DNA from 3 places in the Planococcus alkaliphilus genome. Region 1 is predicted to be linked to each of the others. Evidence: predicted binding sites of a transcription regulator. Region 1 holds the regulator's gene; each other region holds the start of a gene.
The links. Region 1 encodes Rex, which represses fermentation and respiration genes when NADH is low (regulators of the CRP and FNR family bind a similar motif). Its sites were predicted from a motif close to TTGTGAAATATTTCACAA; they were not measured.
Positions count from the first base shown of each region.

Region 1 (8,149 bases):
CTAGATCTTCTGTGATCACTTCAGCGCCCGTTAGTGCCGCGATATCTTCAAGCATCGCTTTACGGCGATCGCCGAATCCTGGAGCTTTAACAGCTACTGCGTTGAATGTTCCGCGCAATTTGTTGACGACTAATGTAGCTAGCGCTTCGCCTTCAACGTCTTCTGCTACGATCAACAATGGTTTGCTTTGTTGAACTACTTGCTCAAGGACAGGAAGGATTTCTTGGATATTGCCGATTTTCTTGTCTGTTACAAGAATGAACGGGTTATCAAGAACCGCTTCCATTTTATCTGAATCCGTCACCATGTATGGAGACTGGTAACCGCGGTCGAATTGCATCCCTTCCACAACATCAAGTTCCGTTGTGAAGCCGCGTGATTCTTCCAACGTGATAACGCCGTCGTTGCCAACGCGTTCCATTGCTTCAGCGATCAATTTGCCGACTTCTTCGTCGCCGGATGAAATCGCTGCAACTTGTGCAATCGATTCTTTGCCTTCGATCGGCTTCGAAATCGCTTTTAATTCATTGACTGCGTTTTCCACAGCCATTTCGATTCCGCGGCGGATGCCGACAGGGTTCGCACCAGCTGTAACGTTCTTCAAGCCTTCACGGATCATCGCTTGAGCCAGAACCGTTGCAGTTGTCGTACCATCGCCAGCGATATCATTTGTTTTAGAAGCCACTTCCGCAACAAGTCTCGCTCCCATGTTTTCAAAAGCATTTTCAAGTTCGATTTCTTTTGCGATGGTTACCCCATCATTGGTAATGAGCGGAGAACCGAATTTCTTGTCTAAAACGACGTTGCGCCCTTTTGGCCCCAATGTCACTTTAACTGCATCTGCTAATTTATCTACACCTTTCAGCATCAAGCTGCGTGCATCTTCGCTGAATTTAATATCTTTTGCCATGTTTAGTCTTCCTCCTCAATGTCTATTGAAATGTATTAGCCTAAAATTGCTAAAATATCGTTTTCGCGCAAGATCAAGTATTCGTTGCCTTCATATTTAAGTTCAGTACCTGCGTATTTAGAGAAGATGATCCGGTCGCCTTCTTTGACTTCCAGTTCAGTGCGCTGTCCATTGTCGCGGATGACTCCATTACCTACAGCGATCACTTTGCCTTCCTGCGGTTTTTCCTGCGCTGAACCCGGCAGTACAATCCCGCTTGAAGTTTTTTCTTCCGCTTCTAAAAGCTCAATAATTACGCGATCTCCTAATGGTCTTAACAAATGAAACACCCTCCTCGAATTATCTAAATGTTCTCGATTAGCACTCTCACTACTTGAGTGCTAACCCACTTCTCAGTTTAATAAAATCCAATGTGATTTGCAAGTCAAAACCTTCCGTGTTTTTTATTCTTTGCGGTAATGTTTTGAAACCACTACAATGAAAGAAGAATTCAAAGACGAAAGGAATTGCCTCTATGAAATCAACTTCCCTGCAAAAAAAGAATGGAGACACTTTTTCAAAGAAACCCGCGAAGAAAAAATACGGCCGCAAAATGCCGAAGACTCCTCTCTATATTTTATTGACTTTTATCGTGATCCAGTTAGCACCCGCTCTAGTCGTAGTGCCCACTTATAATTATTTCCTCGGCCAAGGCCTAGATCCCGATACTGCAGAAGCCACCACTTCCGGCTGGCTCATCGTGTCGAGCATGGCCATCGGCTTTATCATCATGATGATTTTCGTTTTGCGCGATAAAAACTTCTTCAATATTTGGAACGGCAAAAAAGCCGGACTCTGGGCATCGATCGGCTGGGGTGTCTTGGGCTTTTTCCTGGTCTATTTCGGACAGATCATCGCCTCGCTGATCGAAATGAAAGTTCTCGGCATCGAACCGGGCTCTGAGAATACGATGTCGCTCGTCAGTGTCGCCGAAGTCGTACCGCTAACGATCTTAGCAATTGTCTTTTTCGGACCTGTCATGGAAGAACTCGTTTTTCGCCGCGTCGTCTTCGGCTCGTTAAACCAAACGACCAATTTCTTTATCGCGACCGCGATCAGCGCGCTCGTGTTTGCGCTAGTCCATCTTGAATTCAGTCACCTGCTCGTTTACTTCTCGACAGGCCTTGTGCTCGCATTCATCTACCAGAAAACAAAGCGCATCATTACACCGATCATCGCGCATATCCTGCTTAATGCTTTCGTCATGCTCATTCAGTTGAACATGGACAAAATCGAAACCTTTACCAAATACTTGGAGGGCCTCCAGCCATAAAGAAAAGCAGAGGTGCCCGTTTAGCCTCGACAAGCTTAAGACCTCGAGAAGCTGGGCACCGGAGCTGGACATAATGAATAAACAAAAAAGCCTTCACGATTTATTCGTGAAGGCCTTGTTTTTGTTCTTCGATGATTAAATTCTGTTCCGCTTTCAAGAACTTGCGGTAGCCGATTTTGGCGATGATGATACTGAATTCATACAGCAGCAACAACGGAACCGTCACCATCATATGGGAAATGATATCCGGCGGCGTGATAAAAGCAGCCAGCGTAATCAACCCAAAATATGCGTATTTCCGGTATTTGCTCATCAACATCGGTGTGATGACTCCGAGACGGGTCAAGAACAGCATCAGCACCGGCAGCTGGAAGACGATGCCAAAAGGCAGCGTAATCTGGAACAGGAACTGGAAGTATTCATTGATCCCGATCGTATCTTGGATATCCAGGTTATCGGATATGTTGAGCATAAACCCGATGACATAAGGGAACAAGATGAAATAAGAAAAAGCAATTCCGCCCAAAAACAGCAGTACGGAAAATGGAATATAGCTTAATGTGACTTTCCGTTCCGTATCATGCAAGCCTGGACTGATAAAGGCCCAAAACTGGTACATGATGATCGGTGAAATGATGACAAGCGCCAATACCATCATGACTTGCATATAGATCTTAATGGGATCGGTTATCTTAAAAGCATTCAGCGTTAAATTTTTTGCTTCTTCGGTGAACTGCAGATACTGGATCAGCGGTTCGGTCAAGAAAAAACTGCCAACGAGCGCTAACACAAAGAAAACGGCGATAATCGTCAGCCGTTTTCTCAGTTCGCCTATATGCTCAACTAAAGTCATGTCTTTTTGGTTCATCAGACAAACATCCTATCGTATTTCCTTTTGCTCTTCTTTCTTCTTCACGTCTGCTGCATCGTCGTCATCTGTCAAACCTTTAGTTGCGTTTTTAAACTCACGCAATGAAGAACCGAAGGCTTTACCGAATTCCGGCAATTTTTTCGGGCCAAAAATGATTAATGCCACAATAGCGATTACTATCAAACTAACTGGACCTGGAGCCATATTAGACACCTCCTGTATTAATGGTTTCATTCTACATGATTCAACCTACTTTGGCTATTTCAAACGGCTGCCCAAATGTGAATTTTTTGAGTCATTGTTGTTTAATTTGATAGATGAGCGTCTGCAGTTCAACCGATAAATCGATAGTCTGAACACGAATATGAGAAGGCACTGCAATCCGGACCGGCGTGAAATTCAAGATGCCTTTGATCTTCGTTTTTGCGAGACGGTCCGTCACTTCCTGGGCAGAGCGGGAAGGGACGGTCAAAATCACCAACTCGATGCCGTATTCCTCAATCTTTTCTTCAATCCGGTCTGGGTGGTACGTATCGATGTCGCTGATCTTCTCCCCTTCTACCGGGCTATTCGAGTCGAATGCCAAGACGATTTTCGTATTATGGTTGCGTTGAAAGTTATATTTTAAAAATGCACTGCCAAGGTTGCCGACACCGACCAATGCAACGTTGGTCGCCTCATCCTGATCAAGCGTTTTGCGGAAAAAGATCAATAGATCCTGGACGTCATAGCCATATCCTTTTTTCCCGAATGCCCCGAGATGCGAAAAATCCCTGCGGATGGTGGCTGAATCGATTTTCATCGCTTCACTCAATTCCTGTGACGAAATGCGCTTCTGGCCAGCATTGGCAAAGTTTTGGAGAAACCGGTAATACAATGGCAGCCTTTTCGTTGTGGCTTGCGGAATTTTTGATGGTTCATGCAACATGCAAGGTTACCTCCTGAGGTCGTATCAAATCGATATTATCTTACATGAGGCGGGCTCATATGTAAAGCTGGCTTGATTGCGAAGCGCCCTTCTGTAGGCTACACTAAGAGAGAATAGAGGTGACCCACATGATAGTATTACAAGTTAATCAAGTCCATAAATCGTTCGGAGCAGACGAAATTCTTTCGGGCGTCAAATTGGAAGTTCAACACCGCGACCGTGTTGCATTAGTGGGCCGCAACGGCGCGGGCAAATCGACTTTATTGAAAATCATATCCGGTGAAATGTCATACGATAGCGGCGACATCATCATGCCGAAAGATCTGACTATCGGCTACCTGGAGCAGCAGACGGACCTTGAAACCGATGCGACCATTTGGGAAGAAATGATGACGATTTTCACACATTTCCGTGAACAAGAAGCCAAACTCCGCAAGCTTGAAGCCCAGATGGCGGATCCAGCCGTCTATGATGAACCGGCACGATACGAAAAAGTCATGCAAGAGTATGATACGCTGCAGCATGATTTTAAAGAAGCCGGCGGTTATCAGTATGAAGCTGACACACGGACCATCCTGCATGGCATGAAATTCTACTCGGAAGATTACCACAAGAAAATCGTTTCGCTGTCTGGCGGCCAGAAGACCCGATTGATGCTGGCAAAGCTTCTCTTAAGCAAACCTCAATTGCTGATCCTCGATGAGCCTACCAACCACTTGGACATCGAAACCCTCAGCTGGCTTGAGAATTACTTAAAGAATTATCCAGGCGCGTTATTGATTGTTTCCCATGACCGGTATTTTCTTGACCAAGTCGTGACGCTTGTCTATGAAGTGTCTCGCCATCGCATGAAGAAGTACACTGGAAACTACAGCCGCTACTTGGATGAAAAGGCGAAGCAATACGAACACGATTTAAAGCAATTTGAAAAACAGCAAAGCGAGAAAGCAAAGCTCGAAGATTACGTCCAGCGCAATCTCGTACGTGCTTCGACCACCAAAATGGCCCAAAGCCGAAGAAGGATTTTGGAAAAGACCGATTGGATGGACGCTCCGGATGGAGATGAAAAATCAGCGCGCTTCGGTTTCAGCATAGAAAAGCAAAGCGGCAATGATGTCTTGAATGTCCGTTCACTTGCAATCGGTTATGGAAATGAGCCAGTGTCCGAAAATATCTCGTGGAAACTCTATCGCCAGGAAAGCTTGGCTTTAGTCGGTCCGAACGGTGTCGGGAAATCCACACTATTGAAGACGATCATGAAAGAACTTGAGCCGCTTGCCGGTGAAATCCATTACGGCACGGGCATCCAATTTGGCTACTATGACCAGGAACAGGCCAATCTTAAAGGCAATAAGCTCCTTTTGAATGAGCTGTGGGACGATTATCCGCATGTGAATGAGAAAGACATCCGAGGCATTCTCGGCCGCTTCCTTTTTTCTGGTGATGACGTGCTTAAACCGATCTCGACACTTTCCGGTGGCGAAAAAGCCCGTGTCGCTTTGGCAAAATTGATGATGCAAAAAGCCAATGTCCTATTGTTGGATGAGCCCACCAACCATTTGGATCTCGACAGCAAGGAAGTCTTGGAAAATGCCCTTCTTGACTATCCAGGTACGATTTTATTCGTTTCCCATGACCGGTATTTCATGAACCGGATTTCGACCAAAGTCATCGAACTGACCCGCGATGGAACGACTGAGTACCTAGGAAACTACGATTACTACCTGGAGAAAAAGCTCGAACTTGAAGAACTAAAAGCGTTGGAAGAAGAGGAATCGAAGACAGCCACTCAAGCTTCTGCGGTCCCCACTACTTCGCAAATAAACAAAGAAGCAAAAAAATTGGAACGCCAATTGATGCGCCAGTCCGAAGAAACCGAATCGGAAATGGAACAATTGGACCTTCAAATCACAGAAATCGAGGAGCAGCTATGCCTTCCCGAAGTTTTCCAAGATCACGAACGGGTATTGCCGCTTCAAACCGAACTAGAAAAGCTTAAAGAAGCCCTTGAAGAGAAAATGGCTTTGTGGCTGGAACTACAAGAAAAGATTGAAAACGTCCACTCTTGACCGTATACTTTTGTATACGGTTTTTCTATTCACTAGATATAGGTCAATACCTTTTAGCGAAATATTTATTTCCACAAAGTTGTTCACAATCTAAAAGCGATAAAATCAACTATCAACAGGTTTATGCACATTATCCACAGAAGGAGAAAATGTTATACACATAGTTTTCCCCTTTCAAGTACACAATATCTGGGTAATCCCCTATTTTTCAGATAGTTATGAACATGTTATACACATTTTGTGCATAAGTACAAATGTTCTCTATTGACAAAATTTATTTCTGTATTCTAAATAAAGTCAGAATTTAAAGGAAAAAGCTCAGCTTTCCCTGATGGATTATCAGGAATGCTGAGCTTTTTAGTTCCAGGATGTCATGGCCATTCCTGGCCGGCCGTTCATCGCCATAGTTCCGCGATGCCCTTTTTCAAACATCACGGTCCCTGCAGCGGCGATCATAGCTGCATTATCTGTGCATAGTTTCAAAGTAGGAATATAGAAAGGGATGCCTTTTTCCTTAAAAGTACCAGTCAAAGACGTTCTTAATCCTTTATTGGCCGCAACGCCCCCGGCCGCTATCACTTGTTTTACTTTATATTGTGTCGCAGCACGGAGTGTCTTCGCCGTGACCACTTCCACTACGCTGTTTTGGAATCCAGCAGCTACGTGCTCCGGCGGTACTGTTTCACCGCGTTGGGCCGCATTATGCATATAATTCAGGACAGAGGACTTCAATCCGCTAAAACTGAAATCATATGAGCCTTCCTCCAGCCAAACCCGCGGAAATTCAACAGCTCCATCACTTTCATGAGCCAACCGGTCAATATGTGGACCTCCAGGATAAGGGAGATTCAAGGTTCTTGCTACCTTATCATAAGCTTCCCCTGCTGCGTCGTCCCGTGTTTCACCGATCACTTCAAAATCTCCATGCTCTTTCATGTAGACCAATTCCGTATGGCCGCCTGAAATCACTAATGCCAGCAATGGAAACTCCATTTCCTGTTCAAGGCGGTTAGCATAGATATGCCCTGCAATATGATGAACACCGACTATAGGCAATTGGTGGGCAAAAGCAAATGCTTTTGCTGCATTTACTCCGACCAATAAAGCTCCGACTAGTCCAGGCCCTTCTGTAACAGCGACAGCACTTAATTGTTTAGGCTCCATATTAGCTTGTGCCAGTGCTTCTTCAATAACAATCGTAATTTGTTCAACATGATGCCTAGAAGCGATTTCCGGCACTACGCCTCCAAAACGTTTATGGCTTTCTATTTGGGACGCCACTACATTGGAAATGATTTCTGTTCCGTTTTTCACAACGGAAGCGGCAGTTTCATCACAACTGGTTTCAATCCCCAATACATAAATATCTTCATTCATTAAAATTCACCCACATCACTATGGCATCTTCGAAATTATCGGTATAATACCGTTTTCGTATGCCACCATTTTTAAATCCTAACTTTCGGTACAAATTCAGAGCCGGTTCATTGCTGACACGTGCTTCTAATGTCATTAGGACTGCCCCTTGACCCTTAGCCGTATCCATTGCAGCTCTCATTAGACGCTCACCTAATTTCTTGCCTCTCTCATCTGGCAGAATGGCGATGTTGGTTACATGCGCTTCGTCTAAAACAAGCCACATTCCGCAATAGCCGACAACTCCTTGTTCGGTTTCAGCCACCACGTAATAAGCATTTTCATTAGTAGTCATTTCGTAGTAAAAAGAATCTTTCGTCCAAGGCAAAGTAAAAGATAATTTTTCAATTTCAAAGACCTGTTCTACATCTTCGATTGTCATTTTTCGAATAGTGACTTCTGAACTCATAGATTCTTACCTTCTTGGCTTTTAAGATAATTGGCTTCCGCTTCCGTAATTCGCTGATACTCTGGAACTGCATGATGGATATCTTGCGACTCCTCTTCTTTTGCTAAGAAGATCAAATTAGAAGCGCGCGGAAGACGGTCTTGTGGCCCACTGAAAAAGGCCGCTTCCCCCAAAGCCTCACGAATGGCTTCTTCATGAATAGCAACATCTATTCCCGTAAACAATACAGATTGT
Region 1 covers NZ_CM168060.1:589,711-597,859, reverse strand. Annotated here, with positions in the region: gene groL (chaperonin GroEL) at 1-910, opposite strand, end outside; gene groES (co-chaperone GroES) at 946-1,230, opposite strand; gene AC2EXB_RS03205 (lysostaphin resistance A-like protein) at 1,425-2,222, shown strand; gene tatC (twin-arginine translocase subunit TatC) at 2,323-3,090, opposite strand; gene tatA (twin-arginine translocase TatA/TatE family subunit) at 3,103-3,297, opposite strand; gene AC2EXB_RS03190 (redox-sensing transcriptional repressor Rex) at 3,389-4,021, opposite strand; gene AC2EXB_RS03185 (ABC-F family ATP-binding cassette domain-containing protein) at 4,150-6,090, shown strand; gene tsaD (tRNA (adenosine(37)-N6)-threonylcarbamoyltransferase complex transferase subunit TsaD) at 6,448-7,467, opposite strand; gene rimI (ribosomal protein S18-alanine N-acetyltransferase) at 7,460-7,915, opposite strand; gene tsaB (tRNA (adenosine(37)-N6)-threonylcarbamoyltransferase complex dimerization subunit type 1 TsaB) at 7,912-8,149, opposite strand, start outside.

Region 2 (8,149 bases), 760 kb from region 1:
ATTATAGGCATGAAGCCTCATTGCTGAATAGTCTGTTTTTTTATTGGAAAGAAAAAAACTGCCTCTCCGTTGTCCGGAAAGGCAGTTTTCGTTCTATTCTTCGTCAGAAATACTCGTTTCGATCAGCATGGCGGTAAAAACGATGAAGATAATCATTAATGATAACGCGGTGATCAACATTTCACTCAACTCCTACCAAGTTTTGAATCCTTCCGATCCAGGCGGTGCATGGTGAATCATGTGGCTTAACGGAATCGCATAAGCTGCGACAATCAGGAAGACAGCGATTCCAATCCAAATCCACCAATTCTCCAGCCATTTCGGTGTGTTTTCTTTGTCGCTGTCTGCCAGCGGAAATTCGACTACATCTTCCGGCTTTACAGCTTTCGGCGACAAGAACATCGTCATGACGACGATATAGATGAGAATCATGGCGGAGAGGAAGAGGATGCTTCCCCCGACTGCCATCGTTACATGATTGGTTAAAATGCCATCGAACCATTCAAGAGCGGACTCGTGCCCGTTATAGCCTGAATACGCGGTCCGTCTCGGCGCACCGAGAAGCCCTAGGACGTGTTGGGCTGTCGACATCAGAAGCATCCCGATCGACCATGTGATGATTTGGACGAATCCGAGAATCTGCATCGACTTCGTAAATTTACGGCCGGTCAAGTAAGGAATGAGCCAGAACGTCATCCCCATAAAAGTCATCGCTACCGGTGTACCGACCGTAATATGGAAGTGGCCGACAATCCATAAGGTATTGTGAACAACTTCATTCAACTGGAAGCTTGCATTGATAATTCCCCCGGCACCACCGGGAATAAAGAATGCCATGGCGATAAAGATGGAAGTGAAGCGGACATCTTTCCACGGAAGTTTTGTGAACCAGCCGAATAGACCGGTTCCTCCTTTTTTGCGTCCCGCTATTTCAAAGTTGGCGAACATGGAGAATGCCGTCATCAAAGACGGAATAATGACCATGAATGTCAAAACTACCTGAAGAAATTTCCAGAAGTTCGATATCCCCGGTTCCGTCAACTGGTGGTGGAACCCGACCGGAATGGAAAATAGGATGAATAAGACAAACGATAAGCGTGCCAAGGAGTCACTGAAGACTTTGACGCCAATTATTTTCGGTACGATCACATACCAAGCCATATAAGCAGGCAGCAGCCAGAAGTAGACAAGCGGATGTCCGAAATACCAGAACAGGGAACGGCTCAATTCAACATTGATGGTATCTGTCCAGCCGAATGCCCACGGGATGTATTGGAATAAGACCGTTGCCACAACCCCTAAACAGGCAATAATCCAAAGGATGATCGTCGTAATCGTCATAAAAGCGAATAAAGGGCTGAGTTCCCCTTTATGGTTTCTGCGCCACACCACATAATGGCCGACTAAAGCGAAACTGCTAATCCATGTTCCGACAATGACCAATGCCAAGCCGACGTAAAACCAGCCGCTGCCTTTAAGCGGTGCGTAAAATGTATAAAGGACTGAAGCTTCACCGGAAACGATCATGACTGTCGCCATCACCGTGCCAAGCAAAGTTACCCAGAAGCCGATCCATGAAAACAGACGGACTTTCGGGCCGAACGTCCCCAAACTTTTACTCATGCCGGTAATGAAAAATCCAAAGATGAAAAAGGTCGTAAATATAAGTGCGAGCAGCACACCGTGTGCCGTTAAAATTTGATAATAATCCAGCCAAGCCGGCAATTGAAGTGCATCATTCCGGATAAAAACTTGAAGCAGCCCGCATAAGGTCCCGATTAAAAAGGCCGTATACGCAACGCCGATATTCCATAAAGCTATTTTTCGATCTTGTGCAGCAATCATGTTTAATACACCTCTATTTCATTGAACATCATATGATGCCCTGTTCCGCAATATTCATTGCAGAGAATCAAGTATTTTCCGGGTTTATCGAATGTATAGGATTTTGTCGTGATGCGCCCCGGCACGACCATCATATTCACTTTTGTATCATCAATCGTAAAACTGTGGACCACATCGGTGCTGGTCACTTTGAAGATGATTTCTTTTCCGGCTGGCACCCGCAGATCCGGCGCATTATAGCCGAAAGCCATAGCGACGATTGCCACTTGGTATGTGTCGTCATCCAATTGCGTCACTCCCGGTTTATCGAAAGGCGCTGTCTCGTTCACTTTTTTCGGATCGATCGTGTCCATCCCGCCTGCTGGGGTATGGTCCTGTGAAAATGCGCTCACGCCGACGACGCCTAGAAACACTGCTAACGCAACAATTCCAAAGGTCAGCCAAATTTTTTCGAATTTATGAAGATGCATATTCCTCTACTCCTTTTTCTTTGTTCATTTTTCACCTTGCTACATACATGGAATAGACGATGACCCACATGGCCACAATCACAACACCCACAAAAAATACACTGATCAAGGTGCCGCGGAGGTCTATATTCGCATGATCATTTTTTTTGCTCATTTCCCTTCACCTCTTCTATCAATCTCTTACTCCTAAAGTAATCTTTTCTGCCTTCGAACATTGTGATATTTCTCACACATGCCCCCTTTTTATGGCGTCTGTCGAATTTTAGACAAAAAAGGAGTTGCCCCAAAAGTAATTTGGGGCAACTCCTTTGCGACGAAGCTAGCGAAGCGATGCAGGAGCAATATTTTTCCCCTACGATTTATTAGAAGTAAAAGGAGCTGTCCAATAAGTCCTTACTCGACTTATTGGACAGCTCCTTTTTGATTCAATAATTTGGTTTAACTTTCCTAGTCGATTTTGCAAAATGAAATCGGGCAATTTTCGCAATTGATCTGGGTTTTTAAATAGGAAAGGTCGTGGATCAGCATTTTTCCACCCACCATCGAAATCATCTTTTCCTTTTTCAAGTCGCTGAGCATCCGGTTCACCACTTCACGGGTCATTCCGCAGAAGTTGGCAAGTTCCTGATTGGTCAAGACCATATCGATCAAAATGCCTTCAGGCTGCTGGATCCCGTAGCTATTGCTCAAACGAATTAACGTAGAGTAGAGCGCTCCTTTTTTGCCGTGAAGGAGAAGATCGCGGAATTTCGTCTGAGTCTTTTGCTGATCGATGCCCATCCATTTCATGAAAGCCGCCGATAATCGAGGATTCTTCAGAAGCCCTTCTTCCAAATCTTCTATCGCGATTTTCGTACAGACGACGTCTTCAATCGCTTTTGCATCCAGCATGTATTTCGCAGCTTCGGAAAACACGGTGACTTCCCCGACAATCTGTTCCGGACCGCAAATTTTCAATGTAAGTTCGCGGCCATCCGGCGTCACTTTCCCGATCTGGACTTTTCCGGACTGGATGATGTAGATTCCTTCAACATCATCGCCTTCCCGAAAAAGATAACTATTTTTATAGTAAGACTTCTCTATTTTTTTAATGCCCGCATGCAGGTCCATTTCTATCGTGAATTTTTGAGTTGCTGCCGTCCGTTCCAAATTGAACCCTCACTCCTCAGAATATTGTTCCCTGTATGTAAAGATTATCATATTTCGGAAGCAAAAAATGTAATTTCCCATAAAAAAAACTGCCAACTACGGCAGCTGTTTTATTAATAAATGAAGGGAACCAGTCTTGCTCTTTTTTTCATCCATCGAACATATTCCGGACCGAATTTTCCGATCAAAAGCTCTTCTTCGTAGCTGATGCGCTTTAGCAAAGTCCAAATGACGACGGCTCCGCCCAAAATTGCCGCAATCAGGCTTGTACAAAATAAAGCCATGCCAATACCAATCAGCAGCAAGGCCGTATACAGCGGATGCCGCAGCATCCGGTAAGGGCCGGAACTGACGATTTCATCGCCTTCTCGGACTGTGACATGCCGGGTAAATTGGCTTTTCAAATGAAGGATTCCCCAGAACCTCAAGAATACACCCATAGCAAATAGCACGAGGCCAGTCCAGCGCATAAATTGGCCAATTTCTGTGTCTGTTCCGATCTCCTGCAGCAATAATGCCGCAGCAATCGTAGCTCCGAGCGCGGCTAAAATATAATAGAAAGATTTTTTTTCGTAAGGATCGCCTTCTCCGACGCCCCGATTTCGAAAGAAAATGAATTCTCCGATCCAAACCACACTAATTCCAATGAAAATCCATTCCGCCATCGCCATCATCTTCACCCAAATCTTCAGTTTCTCTTATAGTCAATATATAGAACATTGCTTCTCAAAACAAATCTCTTCCCTTCCCGGGTTAAACTCAACAGCTCTTCACCTTATCGACATACTTTAATGTAAGAATAATGAAATAAAAAAGGAATTTACAGCACGGATGTGGAAAGAGAACAATATAGACAGGAGGAATTCAAATGCCCTTACAATATCAAAATATCTTAGTTGCGGTGGATGGTTCGAATGAAGCAGACCTTGCCTTCAAAAAATCGATCGGAATCGCTGCCCGCAATAAATCCCACTTGTATCTTGTCCACATTATCGACAATCAATCTTTTGGTTCAGTTGAGGCTTACAGCCAAGCAATCGCGAAAGAAGCGATGGCATCTTCCGAAAAATTGATGGCAGGCTACAAACAAGCTGCAATTTCCGCTGGAGCAGAAAACGTCCATGTCGTGATCGAGTACGGTTCACCTAAAAAGTTGATTCCCGTCGATTTGGTCAAGAAGTACAATATCGATTTGATCATTTGCGGTGCTACCGGCCTGAATGCAGCAGAACGCATCTTTCTCGGGAGCGTATCCGAACGGATCATCCGCGCTGCCCATTGTGATGTACTTGTCGTCCGGACCGAGGACCCTGAAAGCCTTGAAGCGTAATCTCTAAGTAAACTTTCATACAGGTTACACTGCCCCTTCCTTTACATGACCTGTAAAGGAAGGGGTTTTCCTCTTTTATGAGCATTAGGTCTCTTCATACAAAATATACCAGCATAATTTTGATACAAAACTGTAATAAAAAACAGTTTTCAATCATGTTACAATAGGTTCGTTGCTGTTTTTCAGTACCAGCTATTAAATGAATTTATTATCTAAGTAAAATATATTATAGAGAGAACCAGTTATGCAGGAGGGAAATGAACACATGAAGCAATTATCGAAATGGACTGCGACGGCCATTGCCGCAGTGTTATCTTTGACGCTTATCATGCCATCAGCGAATGCGGATGCGTTAAGCGACCTAGAGAAAAAGCAACAGCAAGCCGAACAAAAGAAAAACGAATTGAATTCCGGAATCCAGCAAAAAGCGAGCGAGATTTCAGAAAATCAGACAAAACTTGAAAAGATCATCAGCCAAATCGAGAAATTGGATCGGCAAATCCAGGAAACCGAAGCGAAAATCGACGGGGTCCAAGCGCAAATCGATCAAACAAAAGTTGAAATCGACGAACTGAAAAAATCCATCGAAGAATTGGAACGGAAAATTGCCGAACGCGAAGAATTATTGAAAGACCGCGCACGCGCTATCCAATTGAGCGGCGGCTCTGTGGATTACATCGATGTATTGCTTGGAGCGAACAGCTTCATCGATTTTATCGACCGTTTTTCAGCAGTGAATACCTTAATCGAAGCTGACCGCCAAATCATGAAAGAACAAGCCCATGATAAAAAACTTTTGGCTGAGCAAAAAGCGGAAGTTGAAAATAAACTAGCCGAACAGGAAAAGCAAAAAGCCGAATTGGTCGGATTGAAAAACTCGCTTGATGCCAAGAAAAAAGAACAAGCTGGGCTTGAGAAAGATTTAAAAGCTGAACAAAACCGTTTGGCTAAAGAAAAATCCACGTTAGAGAAACAGCGCGATGAAGCCCTTAACTTAAGCGCAAGCTTGGAAAAGAAAATCGCGAAAGAACAAGCACGTCTAGCTGAAATTGCACGCAAAGCGGAAGCGGAGCGTAAGAAAAAAGAAGCAGCTGCCCGTAAAGCGGCAGCAGCTAAAAGCGCAAGCTCCGGTTCTTCTTATGTCGCACCGGCTGTAGGCAGCGCAAACTTCATCCAACCGGCTCCAGGAAGATTTACATCCGGCTTCGGCGGACGCGACATCGGTGCAGGCGCGGAATCGCATCTTGGAATGGATATCGCCAATGTAACAGGCACACCGATTGTCGCTGCAGCAAGCGGCTATGTCACTTATGCCGGCTATATGAACGGCTACGGCAATGTTGTCATCATGACCCACTCCATTAACGGACGGTCTTACGCAACAGTTTACGGACACATGAGCTCGATTGGCGCTTCTGTCGGCCAATCTGTTTCCCAAGGGCAAAAAGTGGGAGAAGTCGGCAGTACAGGACGTTCAACCGGTCCTCACCTTCACTTTGAAATCCATATCGGATCTTGGAACGGTGCACGTTCAAATGCAGTAAATCCTGCTCCATACATCAGATAAACCAAACAAAAGCCCTGCTTGAATGTTCAAGCAGGGCTTTTTACTATTTTCCGGCTCCATATAATTGCTGGAGTTCTTCCTCTTTCATCGTGAAGCGGTGTTCTTCAGCAGGAAATGCCCCGGATTTCACTTCTTCTACATAAGCCGTCAAGCCGTTTTTCATGATTTCTCCGCTTTCTGCATAGGAACGGACGAATTTCGGCAAATGGTGCGAGCCGTATTTTAACGTGTCATGATAGACCAGCACTTGGCCGTCTGTTTCGGCGCCGGCGCCAATCCCGATAACGGGAATTGATACAGCCGCCGTGACTTCACGCGCCAATTGGTACGGGATGCATTCAAGTACGACCATGCAAGCACCTGCCGCTTCACAGGCTTTGGCATCTTCGATCAATTTCTGAGCTGCATCTGCCGTTTTGCCTTGCACTTTATAACCGCCGAGAACGCCGGCTGTCTGCGGCAGCAGGCCCAGATGCCCAACTACCGGGATACCGGTGCGCGTCAGTAAACGGATGACGTCGATCACTTCATCGGCACCTTCGAGTTTCAAAGCCTCTGCTCCAGTCTCCTGAAAGATTCGGATAGCATTTTCAAGAGTGCGGTCCAAGCTGCCATGGAATGAACCGAACGGCATGTCGACGACAAGGAAAGTGTCCGGTGCGCCCCGGCGTGCAGCTTTGCCGTGATGGATCATGTCTTCGACTGTCACTTTCACCGTGGAATCATAGCCAAGCACGACCATGCCGAGCGAATCTCCTACTAAAATGACATCGATGCCAGCTTCTTCCGCCAATTTCGCCGATGGATAATCATACGCTGTCAGCATGGCGATTTTCTCAGCCTGTGCTTTCATTTTGCTGAATGATGCGGTGTTCTTCATTTTTTTCTCTCCTTCCGGGAGGAAAACCGCCAAAAAAGCCCGTCTAATCCAAAAATGGACAGACGGACAGAAATTTACGTTAATTGGTTTTCTCCGTCCCTGTCATATCAAGATCAAGGCAGAACTATTCATTTGTTGAAAATGGGATAGCCAGGTGCAGTTCAACAATGATACCGCCCTTACTCGTACTATAGCAGAAATGGCAATAGTCTGACAAACGGCTATTTCTGGTAAAATTTTTTATTTTTCCCCCTGAACTTTTTGGCTGATGTACAGTCTAATAGTAAAGATGCCTAAAGGAGGCGGGTTGATGGACAGCCTTGAAATTAGCAAGCGGGCCATCGCAGGAGACGAAGAAGCATTTCTTGCGTTGATGCAGCTGCATAAAGAAGCATTGCTCCGCACGGCATTCGCTTTTTTGAAAAACGAACATAACGCGCTTGAAGCGCTTCAAGAAACGACTTACCGGGCATATAAAAAAATTCATACCGTAAAAAACCCAGCCTATTTAAAAACCTGGCTGATTCGCATCACGATGAATTACTGCCAAGATCAGCTAAAGAAAAGCAAACCGCTTGTCATGGACGGACGCGCGAACGAAGCGAGCACTACCAGCAACTTCGAACAAGTGGAATTGGCCGAAGCCCTCGCATCCTTGAGCGAAAAAGAGCAGCAATTGATTTACTTGAAGTATTTCCAGGATATTAAAATCAAAGACATTGCAGCATTTGAAAATGTCCCGGAAGGCACTGTGAAATCACGCCTGCATAAAACCCTCCGGACATTGCGCCGCCATTTCGAAGGCAAAGGAGAGATGGATCATGTATGACAAAGAAGAAGAAAAACTGGCATCGCTCAGAAAGCGATTGGACACAGAAACCCTCCCTTTGGAACGTGCAGATGCCGCT
Region 2 covers NZ_CM168060.1:3,500,119-3,508,267, forward strand. Annotated here, with positions in the region: gene AC2EXB_RS18295 (b(o/a)3-type cytochrome-c oxidase subunit 1) at 193-1,845, opposite strand; gene AC2EXB_RS18300 (cytochrome c oxidase subunit II) at 1,848-2,315, opposite strand; gene AC2EXB_RS18305 (cytochrome C oxidase subunit II) at 2,347-2,469, opposite strand; gene AC2EXB_RS18310 (Crp/Fnr family transcriptional regulator) at 2,763-3,425, opposite strand; gene AC2EXB_RS18315 (methyltransferase family protein) at 3,578-4,129, opposite strand; gene AC2EXB_RS18320 (universal stress protein) at 4,333-4,794, shown strand; gene AC2EXB_RS18325 (murein hydrolase activator EnvC family protein) at 5,060-6,361, shown strand; gene panB (3-methyl-2-oxobutanoate hydroxymethyltransferase) at 6,405-7,241, opposite strand; gene AC2EXB_RS18335 (sigma-70 family RNA polymerase sigma factor) at 7,552-8,070, shown strand; gene AC2EXB_RS18340 (DUF4179 domain-containing protein) at 8,063-8,149, shown strand, end outside.
Region 2: a site for Rex is predicted at 2,530-2,547, ahead of AC2EXB_RS18305 (cytochrome C oxidase subunit II). Genes of this name have one in related genera too.

Region 3 (8,149 bases), 1.4 Mb from region 1:
CTCGTAAGAAGCAGTTGAACCAGTCGTTTCGATATCCGTTAATGGCAAAACTTTCTTTTCGGTAACTTCTTGCTGAATAGCAGAGACAAAGTGATTGTAGTACATATAAACTTCATCATACGTACCATCTGAGAACATACCAACAGCTTTGCGCGTTATTTCTTTAATATCAGCGAAACTCGGGTGATCTGGAAGTGCGATTGCACTATCAAGAATCGTCATTCCCTGCTTAGCAAAGAAATCCCGTCCTTTACGGCCAATACTTAAGATAACGAACTCGTCATTTGAGGTATGGCGCTGACGGATTTTGCTCATCACTGTACGAAGAATATTACTATTGTATCCGCCTACTAACCCACGATCCGAAGTGATGACAAGGTAAGCTGTTTTTTGTACTGGACGTGTCGTCATCATTGCATGGCTCGTATCGTTCGATCCGGCCGCGATTGAAGCGACAACATCCTGAATTTTTTCCATGTATGGAACGAATGCTTTCGCATTCAATTCAGCACGGTTCAACTTCGACGCAGAAACCATCTGCATCGCTCTTGTGATCTGGCTTGTTTTCTTGGTTGAAGTAATACGGTTTTTTATATCGCGTAAAGATGCCACTGGTATTTCACCACCTTATTATTTTTTCTTCTAGTCCGAACGAAAGTCTGTTTGAGGCACTTCCATTCAGCAGCTCCCTAAGTTGCTGCTGAATGTGGAGTTTCTCTTATTCTGATTTTGCGAATGTGCGTTTGAATTCGTTTATTGCTGCGCCAAATGCTTCGTCAGAAGGCAAACCTTGCGTAGTGCGGATAGTTTCTAAAACTTCTGTGTGGTTAGAATCCAGCCAGCTTGTCAATTCAGCTTCAAAACGTTGAATATCTTGAACTGGAATATCATCAAGGAATCCACGAGTCAATGCATAGAAGATGACAACTTGTTTTTCAACTTTGATTGGATTGTTCAAATCTTGTTTCAATACTTCAACTGTACGTTTCCCACGCTCAAGTTTTGCTGCAGTTGCTGCATCAAGGTCTGAACCGAATTGAGAGAACGACTCTAGCTCGCGATATGCAGCCAAGTCAAGGCGCAATGTACCCGCAACCTTCTTCATCGCTTTGATCTGAGCTGAACCACCAACACGTGATACAGAAAGACCCGCGTTGATTGCCGGACGTACACCCGAGAAGAATAGATCTGATTGAAGGAAGATTTGTCCATCAGTGATCGAAATTACGTTTGTTGGAATATAAGCAGAAATATCGCCCGCTTGCGTTTCAACGAATGGAAGAGCTGTAATCGAACCAGCACCTAATGTTTCATTCAATTTTGCAGCGCGTTCCAGTAAACGGGAGTGCAAGTAGAAAACATCCCCTGGATATGCTTCGCGGCCTGGAGGACGACGTAGCAATAGCGACAATTCGCGGTAAGCCGAAGCTTGTTTAGTCAAATCATCATATACGATCAAAACGTGTTTGCCATCGAACATGAACTCTTCCGCCATAGAGATACCTGCATAAGGAGCCAAGTACAATAATGGAGCTGGTTGAGATGCAGATGCAGTCACGACGATTGTGTAATCCAAAGCACCGTTTTTACGCAAAGTTTCTACTACGTTACGTACAGTAGATTCTTTTTGCCCGATTGCTACATAGATACAAATCATGTCTTGGTCAGCTTGGTTCAAAATTGTATCGATTGCTACAGAAGTTTTACCTGTCTGGCGGTCACCGATGATCAATTCGCGCTGTCCACGGCCGATTGGGACTAGAGCATCAATCGCTTTGATACCTGTTTGAAGTGGTTCGTGAACCGATTTACGGGCCATAACCCCTTGTGCAGGGCTTTCGATCGGACGAGTTTTAGTTGTGTTGATCGGTCCAAGACCATCAACCGGTTGACCAAGCGGATTTACTACACGTCCGATTAGTTCTTGTCCTACTGGTACTTCCATAATACGGCCAGTTCGACGTACTTCATCGCCTTCTTTGATGTCTGTGTAAGGCCCAAGGATAATGATACCAACGTTGTTGGCTTCCAAGTTTTGTGCCATACCTAGAACACCAGTAGAGAACTCAACAAGTTCTCCAGCCATGATGTTGTCGAGGCCATGAGCGCGTGCGATACCATCACCAATCGTGATTACTGTACCGACGTCGTCAACTTTCATCTCAGATTGATAATTTTCAATCTGCTGTTTGATCAAGACACTGATTTCTTCAGCTTTGATGCTCATGTATTTCACCCTCTCATAATTTCCTGAATTAACCGATCAACTGACGCTGCAAACGGCCCAGTTTTGAACTGATGCTGCTGTCATAAATGCGGTTTCCGATTTGAAGACGCAATCCACCGATTAGGGTTGGATCAATAATGTTTTCGATGCGCAAAGATTGCTTACCGATTTTTTTAGCGAAAGTGGAAGAAATCGATGCACGTTCTTCTTCCGTCAACGGACGGATTGAATAGACTTTTGCATCTTCGATTCCTTGTGCTTCGTTTGATAAGTTAATGAACTCTGTAGCCAAGCCGCTGACGTCATTTAAACGTTTGCGTTCAGCCATCAATTGAAGTGTGTTTATCACGTAAACGTTTACGCCATTGAACACTTCATTGATCAGGTTCGTTCTTTTTTCAGCTGATAATTTTGGAGAAACAATCAGATTGTAAAGCTCAGGAGTCAGTTCAAAGACTTTCTTCACTTCGCGCAAATCCATTTCTACCTTATCAACCACTTCATGTTTTTGAGCGATTTGGAATAAAGCTAATGCGTAGCGTTCTGAGACTTGGCTCATTGCACTTCGCCTGCCTTCGCAATCGTTTCGTTAATCAACTGGCGGTTGTCTTCTTCAGAGATCTCTTTTTCCAACACTCTAGATGCTGCAAGCAATGACAATGCCACAACTTCTTCGCGCACTGCAGAAATCGCTTTTTCTCTTTCGTTCGCAATTTCTTGTACAGCTGCATCTTTCATGCGGCCAGCTTCAGCACGCGCAGTCGAGATAATGTCCTGACGCGAAACTTCGCCTTGTTTTTTAGCATTCTCAACGATTTCTTGTGCTTGCGTACGCGCTTCTTTTAACAAAGTGCGCTGTTCTTCAAGCATTTTTTGTGATTCCTGGCGGCTGTTTTCAGCCGTTACGATTTCACTAGCAATCAATTCTTCACGCTGCTGCATGATTCCCATCAAAGGACCCCATGCGAACTTTTTCAATAACAGCATCAAAATAATGAAAACTGCTAGTGTAGCGATGATATCTCCGACGTTCAAAAACTCCCCGGATGCACCGAGTACGAGGTGATCAAAAAACACGATTGTTTCACTCCCTTCAAGAGCCTAAAATTCAGTTTCTTCTATTATAAGATCTTTAATGTAAGATGGTTATTCAAAATTGAAATGGGCCATACAAACATAAATGGCGAAAAACCTGCCGAAGCATTCCCGCCATTTACCTTTGTTATTGTCCAGATTTCGATGTCCAGACTCCAACGGCCAACTCCTCGGCCTTAAGCTGCCCTTTGTCCAGTCTCCGTTGCCTTGCTCTTCGGTCATAAGCCAGCCCAGCTATGTGGCAATGAGCGCCACTTCGCTGTTCTGTCTTATGACTGCCAGAGCAGAACAGGCATCTTCGCTTTTCGAGACTGTGCGGCAAAAAGCGCCGCTTCGGAAGTTCATCTTAAGTCTTACGGAGCTGAACGGCCGTTTCCGCTTTTCTCATTGTCCAGACTCCAACGCCCAGATTCTAGTGTCATAAGCTGGCCCAGCCCCGTGGCACAAACACGCCACAACGCTGTTCCGTCTTATGCCCGTCGAATCTACACGGGCGCTTCCGCTTTTCGTTACTATTGGTTCATAACGATGAACGCGATAACTACAGCGATGATCGGCAATGCCTCAACCAATGCAACCCCGATGAACATAGTTGTTTGAAGAACGCCACGTGCTTCTGGCTGGCGAGCGATACCTTCAACTGTTTTTGAAACGATAAGACCGTTACCAATACCTGCGCCTAGTGCTGCTAAACCTACTGCGATTGCTGCTGCTAATAAACCTAATGAACCTGTCATTGTAATTTGTCCTCCTCAGGATAGTTGTTTTTTTCTGCTCAATTTGAACAGTTTATACTCAATGGTCGTCGGCAACTTTATGCGATAAATAAACCATCGTCAACATAACGAAAATAAATGCTTGGATTGCACCGATAAAGATCGAGAATCCTTGCCAAGCCATCATCGGAATGATAGCCGTTGCAAAGCCGACAACGCCAGCTCCGCCGAGTCCCGCTAATAATCCAAGCAAGATTTCACCTGCATAGATATTACCGTAAAGACGCAGACCAAGTGTCAACGTATTTGCGAACTCCTCAATGATTTTCAACGGGAACAAGAATGGCATCGGTTTTAAATAACCTGCACCGTATTCTCCCAACCCCTTGAGTTTGATGCCGTAGTAATGGCTCAAAATGATGACCATGGCGGCCAATGTCATTGTCACTGTTGGATCAGCTGTCGGGGATTTCCACCACAGTTCGCCATAGACAATGATCGAGAACGGAAGACCTAACATATTCGAAACGAAAATGAACATGATCAGCGTAATTCCAAGAACATGGAATCGTCCGCCGTCTTTCCAGTCCATGTTGCTCTTGATAAGCCCTTTTACGAAATCCATAACCCATTCCATGAAATTTTGCATGCCGGTTGGCTTAAGCTTTAAATTCCGAGTAGAAATGAAGGCAATTAGAAATACGATAACAGCGGCTACGATGAGCATCATAACGTTCGACAAGTTAAACCAGATCCCGAACACTTTAAGCATAGGAGCTTCATGACCCACGATAGTTTCACCTCTCTTTCCACTTTCTTAATGGTGTTTCACATGATAAACAATCCGTTCTGCCAAGAGCAGAACATAAGGGATCATCAACCCGATTACTGTACTGACCAAGTGAATATGCTCTGCGAATAATAATGCCATCGCCACAGCAGCTACACCCGATGCAAACCGTAATGCCGTTCCAAGCGAACGAACCTTCGAGCCTTCTGCCACCGCCCGGTCGAATTTTTCCATCCGGCGAACCAGAATCCACATATTATAAATGCCGAACAAAGTTCCGATCAACAGACCTGCGAACACCTCTTGATAAGGGGTAAACCCCCAGCCAATAACGAAAGCCGCCAGGATGAAATAAATCATTCTTTTTAGTCTTGTATATATCTCCCTAAGTCCATCCATTTTTCATTTGTCTCCTGATTCGAATTTTCGGACGGTCTGCAGCATTGCCCACACACCGGCAAACATGCCCGTGAGCAAGCAGATGATTAAGAAAAGCGGGGCGGTTCCGAATTGTTCATCGAGCCACATACCTGTGAACGTACCGATGAGCACGGACCCGACAAGTTGTGAGAGGATAGCACTGTAAAGCGCCATCGCTTGTAAGGGACTTTTTGTTGGGCGCATGATAAACCCCTCGAGTTTCGTTTGATTTGACATTTTACCCCTATAAAAGAGCAGTCGCATCAGGCTTTCGGAACAACATCTATATGTAAGAAAACCTTCTCATGCATACCCTTTGTAAGCATACAATAGGGGTAAAATCATGTCAATTACTAGAAGTGAAAAACTTCACAAGCAACTACCCTTCGACATATTCTTGACAAATTCGTGTCGAACATGTCCTCTCAACAATTTCGCTATTTATTTCGCAGAAAAATACGTGTGCAGCGCTTCAACGATTCTGCGCGAGGCTTCCCCGTCCCCGTAAGGATTAGAAGCATGCGACATTTCTTTATATGCGTTTTCATCTGTCAATAATTCTTTTGCCATTGAATAGATGGTTTCTTCTTCTGTACCTGCAAGCTTCAACGTTCCTGCATCGATTCCTTCAGGGCGTTCCGTCGTATCGCGAAGTACCAGTACCGGCTTGCCTAGCGACGGAGCTTCTTCCTGGACGCCGCCAGAATCCGTCAAGATGATGAATGAACGTGCTGCGAAGTTATGGAAATCCAGAACTTCAAGCGGTTCGATTAAATGGATCCGTGGATCGCGTCCTAAAACTTCATCTGCCACTTCCCGGACAGCCGGGTTCATATGCACGGGATAAACCACTTGGACGTCATCGTGTTCTTGAATCAACCGTTTAATCGCACGGAACATATTGCGCATCGGCTCTCCAAGGTTTTCACGGCGGTGTGCTGTCAATAAGATCATCCGGTCATCGCCGATCTGTTCAAGGATCGGATGGCTATAAGTTTCGCGCACCGTCGTTTTCAATGCATCGATCGCTGTATTGCCCGTAATGTAGATCGTTTCTTCTTTTTTGTTTTCATCACGCAAGTTTTGCGCAGATTTTTCAGTCGGCGAAAAGTGGATATCAGCCATTACGCCCGTCAATTGACGGTTCATCTCTTCCGGATACGGCGAGTATTTATTGTGCGTACGCAGACCCGCCTCAACATGGCCGATGGCAATCTGATTGTAAAACGCTGCTAAACTGGCAACAAAAGTTGTCGTTGTATCGCCATGGACCAAGACGATGTCCGGCTGTGCTTTTTTCATGACTTCGTCTAAGCCAAGCAGAGCACGTGTCGTAACGTCGCTCAATGATTGGCGGTCTTTCATAATATTCAAATCGTAATCCGGCGTAATCTGAAATGTCTCAAGCACTTGATCGAGCATCTGTCTATGCTGAGCTGTTACCGTCACAATCGGTTCGATTGTTTCCGGATGCTTTTGAAGCTCGAGCACTAGAGGCGCCATCTTGATTGCTTCCGGGCGCGTGCCAAAGATCGTCATTACTTTCCACTTTTTCGTCAAACTAATCAACCTCGTTTTCATATTATTTGAGTGAGAAAGTGATCACCTTTGTTTCCGGCAATCGCTTACCTGACTTATTGCTTTTTCGTGTCCAAATTCCAACTGCATAAGGCTAAACGGGCGCTTCCGCTTTTCTATTGTCCAGACTCCAGCGCCTAGCTCTTCGGGACATAAGCTGCTTCGGCTGTGCGGCTGAAAAACGCCGCTTCGCCGAATCATCTTATGTCTGTCAGAGCTGACCAGGCGCTTCCGCTTTTCTATTTACTTCGTGCCGAACAATCTGTCTCCGGCGTCTCCGAGTCCTGGAACGATGTAACCGTGGTCATTCAATTTTTCATCAAGTGCCGCGATGTAAATATCCACATCCGGATGCGCTTTTTGCAAAGCTTCTACACCTTCTGGAGCTGCGATGATGCACATGAAGCGGATTTTAACAGCGCCACGTTTTTTAAGCGAGTCCACTGCTTCGATTGCAGATCCTCCTGTAGCAAGCATCGGATCAACGACAATCAATTCACGTTCTTGAACGTCTGAAGGCATTTTAAAGTAGTATTCAACCGGCTGCAAAGTTTCCGGATCACGGTATAAACCGATATGCCCCACTTTAGCAGCAGGCATTACTTTCAAAATACCATCTACCATGCCAAGACCGGCGCGGAGAATCGGCACGATGCCTAATTTCTTGCCAGAAAGCACTTTTGAAGTTGTCAATTGAACAGGCGTTTCAACTTCAATATCCTCCAACGGCAGATCTCTCGTAATTTCAAAAGCCATCAATGTAGCAATTTCGTCTACCAATTCGCGGAATTCTTTCGTTCCTGTAGATTTATCACGGATATAAGTCACTTTATGCTGGATCAACGGATGATCAAATACATGTACTTTTCCCACGGCACATCTCTCCTTTTCAAACTTTATCTTAAATAGTATAACAGAAAATTTAGGCCGCTTGGGGCTGTAGATAGCATTGCAACTTTTCAGTTAATTGGAGTTTTCCGCAAAAGAAAAATGGACAAAACAAAAAACCGAAGTTAAAACTCCGGCTTCTTTATAATAGGTTGGCTTCTTCGAGCGACATCGGACGGTAATAAAAATACCCTTGTCCTACCCGGCAGCCGAGCGATACTAACATCCGTCTCTGCTGTTCAGTTTCAATGCCTTCCGCAACTGCCGTCATATTCAAGTTTTCGGCTAGTTGAATGATGGTTCTGACGATTGCAAGCGTCCCTTGTTCGTGCATAGTGGAAATGAAAGAACGGTCAATCTTGATTTCATTGACCGGAAGCTTCTGCAAATAACTAAGCGAAGAATAGCCCGTCCCGAAATCATCCACAGAACTTG
Region 3 covers NZ_CM168060.1:2,896,334-2,904,482, forward strand. Annotated here, with positions in the region: gene atpG (ATP synthase F1 subunit gamma) at 1-612, opposite strand, end outside; gene atpA (F0F1 ATP synthase subunit alpha) at 719-2,227, opposite strand; gene AC2EXB_RS15125 (F0F1 ATP synthase subunit delta) at 2,256-2,786, opposite strand; gene atpF (F0F1 ATP synthase subunit B) at 2,783-3,304, opposite strand; gene atpE (F0F1 ATP synthase subunit C) at 3,835-4,059, opposite strand; gene atpB (F0F1 ATP synthase subunit A) at 4,118-4,828, opposite strand; gene AC2EXB_RS15145 (ATP synthase subunit I) at 4,856-5,227, opposite strand; gene AC2EXB_RS15150 (AtpZ/AtpI family protein) at 5,231-5,452, opposite strand; gene wecB (non-hydrolyzing UDP-N-acetylglucosamine 2-epimerase) at 5,690-6,808, opposite strand; gene upp (uracil phosphoribosyltransferase) at 7,070-7,699, opposite strand; gene AC2EXB_RS15165 (bifunctional diguanylate cyclase/phosphodiesterase) at 7,857-8,149, opposite strand, start outside.
Region 3: a site for Rex is predicted at 5,606-5,623, ahead of AC2EXB_RS15150 (AtpZ/AtpI family protein). Genes of this name have one in related genera too.